Regions from separate parts of the Micromonospora nigra genome, predicted to be linked through region 1. Evidence: riboswitches for the same ligand, from Rfam matches in the RefSeq annotation. Region 1 holds a riboswitch; the other holds the start of a gene.

What was found. Region 1 has a riboswitch for cobalamin ahead of GA0070616_RS14070 (ABC transporter substrate-binding protein). Riboswitches for the same ligand answer to the same signal wherever they lie in the genome.
Region 2: linked by a shared signal. The riboswitch ahead of GA0070616_RS01220 (ABC transporter substrate-binding protein) and the one ahead of GA0070616_RS14070 (ABC transporter substrate-binding protein) in region 1 are both predicted to bind cobalamin.

What each region holds. Positions count from the first base shown of each region.
Region 1 covers NZ_FMHT01000003.1:3,290,906-3,295,426, reverse strand. The annotation lists gene GA0070616_RS14075 (FecCD family ABC transporter permease) at 1-981, opposite strand, end outside; gene GA0070616_RS14070 (ABC transporter substrate-binding protein) at 1,058-1,996, opposite strand; cobalamin riboswitch at 2,075-2,213, opposite strand; gene GA0070616_RS14065 (M14 family metallopeptidase) at 2,390-4,264, opposite strand; gene GA0070616_RS14060 (DUF4229 domain-containing protein) at 4,499-4,521, opposite strand, start outside.
Region 2 covers NZ_FMHT01000003.1:116,793-121,313, forward strand. The annotation lists gene GA0070616_RS01205 ((2Fe-2S) ferredoxin domain-containing protein) at 1-49, opposite strand, end outside; gene GA0070616_RS01210 (ABC transporter ATP-binding protein) at 46-825, opposite strand; gene GA0070616_RS01215 (FecCD family ABC transporter permease) at 825-1,802, opposite strand; gene GA0070616_RS01220 (ABC transporter substrate-binding protein) at 1,868-2,869, opposite strand; cobalamin riboswitch at 2,899-3,079, opposite strand; gene GA0070616_RS01225 (AfsR/SARP family transcriptional regulator) at 3,191-4,521, opposite strand, start outside.

The DNA.
Region 1 (4,521 bases):
GGCGGCGGCCGTGCGGGCCACCACGTCGGTCAGCGCGAGGAACGCCCCGCCGAACAGCAGCGACAGGGGCAGGATGACCCGGTAGCTCGACCCGGCGAGCAGCCGAACGGTGTGCGGGACGATGATCCCGACGAAGCCGATCAGCCCGGACGCGGAGACGGCGGCGGCGGTGCCCAGCGAGGCGGCGGCGATCAGCAGGTAGCGGGACCGCTGCGGGTGCAGCCCGAGGCTGGCGGCCTCGTCGTCGCCGACGGAGAGCACGTCCATCTCCCGCCGGTACAGCAGCACCACCAGACTGGTGACCAGGAAGTACGGCAGCACCAGGCGGACGTCCTCCCAGCCGGCGGTGGCGAGGCGACCGAGCAGCCAGGAGTAGACCTGCTGGATGCTGTCGGAGTTCCGCTGGAGCAGGTAGGTCTGCCCGGCGGAGAAGAACGCGGAGACGGCCACGCCGGCCAGGATCAGGGTGGCCGGGGAGCGACCCCGCCCACCGGACACGCCGAGCAGGTAGGTCAGCAGCACCGCGCCGAGCGACCCGACGAACGCGGCCAGCGGGATGGTGACGGGCAGGCCGGTGAGCGTGCCGCCGGCCGCCCCGCCGAGGGTGATCACGGCGGTGACCGCCAGGCCGGCGCCGGCGGCGACGCCGAGCAGGTACGGGTCGGCCAGCGGGTTGCGGAACACCCCCTGGTAGCAGCCGCCGGCCAGGGCGAGCAGCCCGCCGACGAGCAGGCCGAGCACGACGCGGGGCAGCCGCAGCTCGGTGACGATGGCGATCTCCCGCTCGGTCAGCCCGCTGTCGAGGCGTACCCCCGGAATGAGGTTGAGCAGTTCGGCCGCGACGCTGCCCGGCGGCAGGGCGACCGGGCCGAGCGACACCCCGACGACCAGGGCGACCAGCACCGCGGCGACACCGGCGACGAGCCAGCGCGGGCGCAGCCCGGCCGGCCGGGACGCGACGGGCGTCCCGGCCGACCGCAGCGGCGTGGTCGGCTGCCGCTCGCGGCGGCGGTCACCTCCGGTCACGGGCAGGGCCGTGGTCACCGGCGGGCGTCCGTCACGGGGTCGCCGTGGCGGTGGCGTCGACGATGGCGCGCAGCAGGTCCACCACGCGCGGCCCCCAACGGGAGGCCACGTCGTCGTCGAGGGCCACGATCTGGTTGTTCTTCACCGCGGTGATGCCGGACCAGCCGCCGCGGGCCTTGACGGTCTCCGGGCTCTGCTGGCAGCACTTGGTGTCGGCGAGGAAGATGAAGTCCGGGTCGGCGTCGACGATGACTTCCTGGGACAGCTGCGGGTAGCCACCGTTGCTGCCGTCGGCGTCGGCCGCGTCGGCGATGTTCTCCAGGCCGGCGAGCGTGTAGAGCGAGCCGATGAAGGTCTTGCTGGTGGCGGTGTACAGCTCCGGGCCCAGCTCGTGGAAGTAGGTCGGCTTCTCGGCCCGCTCCGGCACCTCGGCGACGATCTTGGCGATGTCGTCCTTCATCCGCTTCGTGACGTCGGCGGCGGCGTCGACGTTGCCGGTCAGCGCGCCCAGCTCGGTGATCTGCCGGTAGGAGTCGTCCAGCGTCTTCGCGGCCGGGTTCAGGTGGACCGGGATCTTCAGCGCGGTGAGCTGGTCGACGATCTTGTTGGTGTCGTTGGCGAGCACCACCAGGTCGGGGTTGCGCGCGGCGATGGCCTCGGCGTTCGGCTGGTAGCCGGACAGGTCGGTCTTCGGCGCGTCGGCCGGGAAGTTCGACTGGTCGTCGACGGCGGTGACCTGGGGGCCCGCGCCGATGGCGAACAGCATCTCGGTGGCCGTCGGCGACAGCGACACGATCTTCTCGGGCCGCTCCTGGAGGGTCAGCGAGCCGACCGTGACGGGGAAGGCGGCGGCGGAAGAACCGCCGGCATCGGGGGTGGGCGTGTCCGAGGTCTTCTCGGCGCAGGCACCGAGGGTCAGCGCGGCCACCGCGAGGGTGGCGGCGAAGATCCGGGGGGTACGTCTGAACATCGGTCCTCCTGTCGGTCGAGGTGGTGCTTCGCCGACAGGACGCGTACGTCCGTCCGCGAGGCGCCCTTCCTCGAGAGCGCGGGTCGCGACCGCACCGCAGGCGACCTGGCTCGTCCCCGGCAGGGGCATCACAGTTGCGGGACAGCACCGGTTTCGCACCGGCTTCGCTGTGGCGTGGTCGGTAAGACGGTAGCGCACGCCGCGCGGCCCTCTTCCTGGTCACGCAGCGATCCCCGCCGAGCGGCCGCCGACTCCTGCGCGGGGGCGGGAGACGACGACCACTCGACGGGGATTCATCCGCTTTCCTGCCGGATCGGGGCCCTGCCCGAGGTGGAACGGGGCCCTGCCGGGTGGGACGGGGCCCCGTCGGGGGTGGAACGGGGCCCCGCCGGATCAGGAGGCGGTGATGGTGACGTTGTCCACAGCCGCCTCGACCAGGCTCGCGCCCGAGGCGTCCGCAGCCTCCACCAGGATCCGGACGGACTGCCCGGCGTACGGGGTGAGGTTGAGGCTCGACACCGTCCAGGAACCGTTGCGGTTGGTCGCCGCCCCGGCCTGGTTGAGCAGGGTCGTGGTGCCGCCGTTGTGCACCACACTGACCCGGAAGTAGTCGGCCGAGGACGAGTTCGAGGCGTGCGCCAGGTACCAGGCCAGCGACAGGGTCAGGGTGCCGCTCGACGGCAGGGTCACCGCCGGGGACCGGGCGCTGGTGGCACCGCTGTCGATGTCGTAGGAACCGGCACCACTGCCGGCCGGCGCGCCGGTGACCAGGCTGTTGCTGCCCGCGTACGGGGTGAGCTGCTTGGCGCCGCCGGAGTTGGTCGCCTGCGCGGCACCCCGCTCGAACTGGCCGGTGGTGGCGTTGTCCGTGCCGCCGGGGTTGATCGTCCAGCCGGTCGCGGTCTCGAAGGTGTCCGACCAGACCGTGGTGCCACCGCCACCGCCGCCGCAGTACTGCGACTGCTTGCCGATCGCCCGGTACGGGCAGTCGGCGTACTCGCTGAGGATCAGCACCGCCTCCCGGTTACGCGACGTCTGCGCGGGGATCACCTCGTCGGGCGGGTAGAAGCCGCCGCCGGAGGCCGAGCCCGGGTACAGCTCGAAGGTGTACGCCCAGATGCCGTGCGCCGCCCACATCCAGTCGATGCTGCCACCGTCGGTGATGTACAGGTCGCTGGACTGCTGCGGGGTGAAGCCGTTGGTGGCCGCCATCTGCTGGCCGATGGTGGCGAAGGTGTTGTACTGGTCGGCCGTCATCCCGGTGGTGGTGTTGTTGGTGGTGTGGCCGAACGGCCACAGCACCAGCTCCGAGTACGTGTGGAAGTCGATGTTGGCCTTGATCTGCTGCGTCCCACCGACGACGCGGCTGTTGACGAAGTTGCGCAGCGCCTGGGTCTCCGGCGCGGAGAACGCCGACGGGCCCCGGTAGGTGTCCGACGAGGTGGAGCCGGACGAGCCGCCGCAGCAGCCCCACAGGTAGCCCCAGTTGCGGTTCAGGTCGGTGCCGACGTACGACGAGCCGCTGTTCGGCTGGCGGTTCTTACGCCACGACCGGTACGAGCCGGTGGCGATGTCGTACTCACTGCCGTCCGGGTTGACCGTCGGGACGATCCACAGTTCCCGGGTGTTGACGATGTCCCGGATCCGGGAGTCGGAGTTGTAGTTGTCGGTGAACAGGTTGAGCAGGTAGATCGCCATCTCGACGGTCAGGTGCTCCCGCGCGTGCTGCTGGGAGTTGAACAGGATCTCCGGCTCGTTCTCGTCGGAGGCGACGTTGTCGGAGATCTTCACCGCCATCAGGTCACGGCCCTGGTACGAGGTGCCGATGCTGATCTTCCGGGCGATCGTCGGGTGGTCGGCGACCACCTTGTTGACCACGGCGGTCAGCTCGGCGTAGTCGTGGTAGTTGGAGTCGGCGGGCGGGAAGGCCAGCGTGCCGGCCTCGGCCTGACCCCGGTCGGTGGGCAGCGCGGCGACCGCCTCCAGCCGGAACCCGAGACGGCTGATGGCCGCCGCCTCGGCCCGGGTGGCCGAGATGTGCAGGACGCCGTGTTCGGAGTAGTCGATCGCGGCGCCCGTACGGGCCACCGCGTCGCGGTCGGCGAGGGTCTTCGGGCCGAGCACCCGGTAGGGCACGGCGGCAGGTTGCGCGTCCCGGTCGGGGGCGGGCCGGGCGGACACGGGCGGGGCGGCGAGCGTGAGCAGGCCCAGCCCGGCCGCGATGACGAGCGCCAGACCACGGCGCAGAGGGATGGAGCGGAAGGCCATGGAACCTCCTCGAGGTGCGGGCGGACCCGCCCGGTGGAGGACAGCCCACCACCGGTCACATGGTCATATCAATATCGATCGTTGCTCGGCTCATCCCAACCTGATCGTCACTTCGGCGACATGTTCCCCTGCCACAGGGTCACCGGAGGGCGGGCCGCCCGGAAGGTTCCCCTGCCACAGAGCCGAAGGGCGGGGTGGGGGAGGGCGGCGGGTCGGGGAGTCCGGCGACGCCGGTCACGCCCGGCGGCCGGGGTCAC
Region 2 (4,521 bases), 3.2 Mb from region 1:
CACCGTGGTGGGTCACGGCGCGGGCGACGAGGAGCACGTGCCGACTCACGCGTCCTCCCCGTCGACCGGCGGATGGTAGGTGACCACGGGCCGGCCGGTGACCGGGTGCGCCGCGACGTCGGCCCGCACCTCGTACACCTCGGCGATCAGCCCGGGAGTGAGCACCTCGGCGGGCGGACCGGCGGCCACGACCCGCCCGGCGCGCAGCACCACGACGGCGTCACAGAACATCGCGGCGAGGTTGAGGTCGTGCAGGGCGGCCAGGGTGGTCAGCCCGGCACGGCGCACGAGGTGCAGCAGGTGCAGCTGGTGCCGCACGTCGAGATGGTTCGTGGGTTCGTCGAGCAGCAGCAGGTCGGGTTCCTGCGCCAGCGCGCGGGCGAGCTGGACGCGCTGACGCTCCCCGCCGGAGAGGGTGTGCCAGCGCCGGTCGGCGTACCCGTCGAGACCCACCCGACCCAGCGCCCCGGCCGCCGCGGACAGGTCGGTGGGACTGTCGGCCCAGCGCGACCGCCGGTGCGGGATGCGGCCCAGCAGCACCACGTCCCGGACGGTCAGGTCGAGGTCGGTCTCGGCGTGCTGGGCGACCAGCGCCATCCGGCGGGCGGCGGCCCGGCGGGGCAGCCCGGCGACGGGGTCTCCGTCGAGCGCCACCTCGCCGCGATGCGGCCTGGCCAGACCGGCGACGGCTCGCAACAGGGTGGTCTTGCCGCAGCCGTTGGGACCGAGCAGCCCCACCAGACTGCCGGCTGCGACGGCGCAGGTCACCCCGTCGAGAATGCGGACGGCCCGCGCCGACACCGCGACATCCGTGACGGCGAGCATCAGCCCCGCACCTCCCGTCGACGCAGCAGCAGCACGAAGGCCGGCACCCCCACCAGCGCCGTGAGGACACCGGCCGGCAACTCGCGCGGCGCGAACAGGGTGCGGGCGGCGGTGTCCACCCAGACCAGGAAGATGGCCCCGGCCAGCACCGCCACCGGCAGCAGCCGGCGGTGGTCCGGTCCGGTGAGCAGCCGGGCGGCGTGCGGCAGGATCAGCCCGACGAAGCCGATCGCCCCGCTGACCGCCACCAGCACCGCCGTCAGCAGCGCCGTCGCCACCAGCAGCAGCCACCGCACCCGGGTGACGTCCAGGCCGAGGGTGGCCGCGGCGTCGGCACCGAAGGCGAACGCGTTGAGCGTGCGGGCGTGGGCCAGGACGACACCGAGCACGCCGGCGAACACCGGCGCGGCCCAGCCGAGGGCCGCCCAGTCGGCGCGGGCCAACGAGCCGGAGAGCCAGAAGGTGATGCTCTGGGTGGCGTGCGGGTCGGCCGCCCAGATGATGGCCAGGGAGGTGCCGGCCGCGGCCAGTTGGGCGACGGCGACACCGGCGAGCACCATCCGGGTCGGGGCCCGTCCGCCGGCCCGGCCGGCCACGGCGATCACCAGCGCGAACGCGGCGAGCGCTCCGACGAGGGCACCGCCGGTGAGCCGGGCGACCCCGGCCCCGAGGCCGAGCACGACGACCGCCACCGCGCCGAGGGACGCACCGGAGGACACCCCCAGCAGGTACGGATCGGCCAACGGGTTGCGGGTCACGGTCTGCATGACGGCGCCGCAGGCGGCCAGCCCGGCACCGACCAGCGCGGCACCGAGCACCCGGGGCAGGCGCAACTGCCAGACGATGTGCTCGCGCAGCAGCGGAACCTCCGCCCGCACCAGGCCCAGCCGGTCGGCGACGACCGTCCACACCGTGTTCAGGGACAGGTCGGCCGGACCGGCGGTGACCGCCGCGCCGATCGAGCCCAGCAGGAGCACGGCCAGCGCCCCGGGCAGCAGCGCGCCGGCCGCCCGCCCCGCACTGGGGCGGGCGGTGACGGCGGTCAGCGGTCGGTCCTGGTGCGCGGCGCGGCGACCCCGGCGGCGAGCGCCTCGATCGCGAGGACGTTGCGGATGCCGGCCGAGGTGGCGGAGAACGGGATGGTGACGATCCGTTGTCCGGCGACGGCGCGCAGGTTGCGCAGGGTGGGGTGGCGACGCAGGAACGCCTGCTTGTCAGGGGCCGGGTCCCAGGCCGCGTCGACGAGGACGATGAGGTCGGGGTCGCGTTCGGCCACGGTCTCCCAACTGGTGGCGGCCCAGCTGCCGGGGAGGTCGGCGAAGCCGTTGGTGACCCCGACAGCCTTCATGATCATGCCGGGTGCGCCGCAGCAGGCACCGACGCTCGGGGCGTCCGTACCGGCGTCCCACCACAGCACGGTGCCGCCGGCCGGGGCGGCCGACGACGCGGCGTCGATCCGTCGCCGCTGCTCGGCGACCAGCGCCTCGGCCCGCTGCGGCACCCCGAAGACCGCAGCGATCTCCCGGATCTCGGTGAAGACGTCCTCCACGGTCAGGGCCCCGGGGCGGTGCTCCTTCGCGCAGCCGGCCGGGGAGGTGTAGGTCGGGATGCCCAGCCGGGCCAGCTCGCCCCGGTCGCCCACCCCCTCGTCACCGAAGGCGCTGGCGAAGGAGGCGTAGACGAAGTCGGGCTCGACCGCGAGGAGTGCCTCGGCCGACGGGTACCGGTCGGCCAACACGGGCACCGTGGCGTAGGCCGCGGCGTACTCCGGCAGGATCTCGTCGTCGAGGTAGGCGGTGCCGGACATCCGGTCGGCCAGGCCCAGCGCCAGCATGATCTCGGTGGCCGGCTGGTTCAGGGTCACCGCCCGCGCCGGTGGCGCGGTCACCTCGACCGGCGTGCCGCAGTTGGACGACGCGACCGGCCCGGCGGCGACCGGCGGCCCCGGCGAGGCGGTGGTCGTGCAGCCGGCCAGGGCCAACAGCAGGGACAACGGTGCGGCAACGCACCGGGAGACACGGGGCCGCACAGCGCGCACGCGCATCGGGACCGCCTTCCAGCACCTCGTGGACGGGTCATCGCAGTGCCGTGGCCGGTCTCCTGGCTGACGGGAGGTGCGTCCACGGCCGGCCTTCCCAGGCGCGTACGCCCAGTGACCTCTTCACGACGAGGGCCGCGGACTTCCCGATCACAGTGGCGAGGGCCGCGCCGGCATCACACCGGCTTCCCGAACACCACGGCAGCGTCACCTTAACGCCCGGAAGCCGGCCCGTCACGGTGACGAACGCCATGGCCTGGTCCACCGGCGGCGCCACGGCCGCGGCGCTGCGCCGCGCAGCAGCCCGCACGGGTCGCACAGCCGCGCCTACCGCGCCGCGAACGGCCCGAAGAACAGCTCGTAGTGCGGCTCGCGGTAGCCCGGCAGGGACCGCAGCAACTCCCGCGCCTCGGCGGTCGACCGCCCGGCGGCCTCGCAGTCACCCGTGGCTTCGGCGGCGCGGGCCGCGGCGTGCCGCGCCACCGCCAGCACGTACCGGTCGCCGAACCGGGCGGCGAGGTCCCCCGCCTCGGCGGCGTCACGGGCCGCCGACACCGGATCGGCCAGTCGCAGGTGGGCGGCCGTCCGCGCCAGGTGCGCCTCGCTGCGGGACGGCAGGTCCCCGGCGCGTTCCGTCACCGCGACCGCCTCGGTGAGCACGGGCAGCGCCTCGGTCCACCGTCCCGCGAGGCACAGCAGCTGACCCCACATGCTCAGCGCCGCGCCCTCTAGGCCGACCGCGCCGATCTCCCGGGCGATGCGCAGCGCCTCCTCGACCCCCGCGAAGGCCTCCTCCTGCGCGCCGACGGCCATCCGCACCTGGGCGGAGTTGCTGAGACTGGCACCAACGAGCAGTGGCTTCCCCGAGGCCCGGCGTAGCGCCAGCGCTTCGTCGTGGTGAGCGAGGGAGCGATCGAGGGCACCCGTACGGTAGTGCAGCACACCCAACGCTTCCAGGCAGGCCGAGATCCGGTCCCGGTCGTCGAGGGACCGGACCAGTTCCAGGCACCGCAGCAGGTCCGCCTCCACCCGGCTCGGATCGCCGGTGCCCCGGTTCAGGCTGGCCCGGTAGAACAGCGCCGCCGCGTGTTCCAGGGGCAGCCCGAGCGTGTCGGTCAGCGTCGCCGCGCCGTCGATGAGACGCACCGCCTCGTGCCGGTAGCCGTGCCGGCGCAGCGCCGCCGCGCTGGACCAGGCGAGCAGCGCCGCGAGCCGGGCGGTGGCGGGGCCGCCCTCCGCCGCCTGGGTGAAGGCCGCGACGATGTTGGCGTGCTCCTCGGCCAGCCACCGGGCGGCCTGTTCCGGGGTGGTGGGCGACTCCTGCCAGGCCGGTGCGGGCGGCTCCGATCCGGCGGTCGGTGACCAGCCCGCGTTCGCCAGCCGCGTCACGTCGCGGGAGCCGAGCTGGTACAGCTGCGTCAGCCGGCCCAGCGCGGCCTCCAGGTCGGCGGTCGGCTCATCCTGCGCCCGTTCCGCGGCGAACAGTCGCAGCAGGTCGTGGATGGCGTACGTGCCCGGCCGGCGGGGCTCGACGAGGCGCTGGTCGGCCAGCAGCTCCAGGGTGTCCTCGGCCACCGCGACCGGCTCACCGAGCAGCGCGGCGACGGCCCGCGCGCTGACCACCGGCAGCCGGGTGCCACCCACCAGTCGCAGGATCC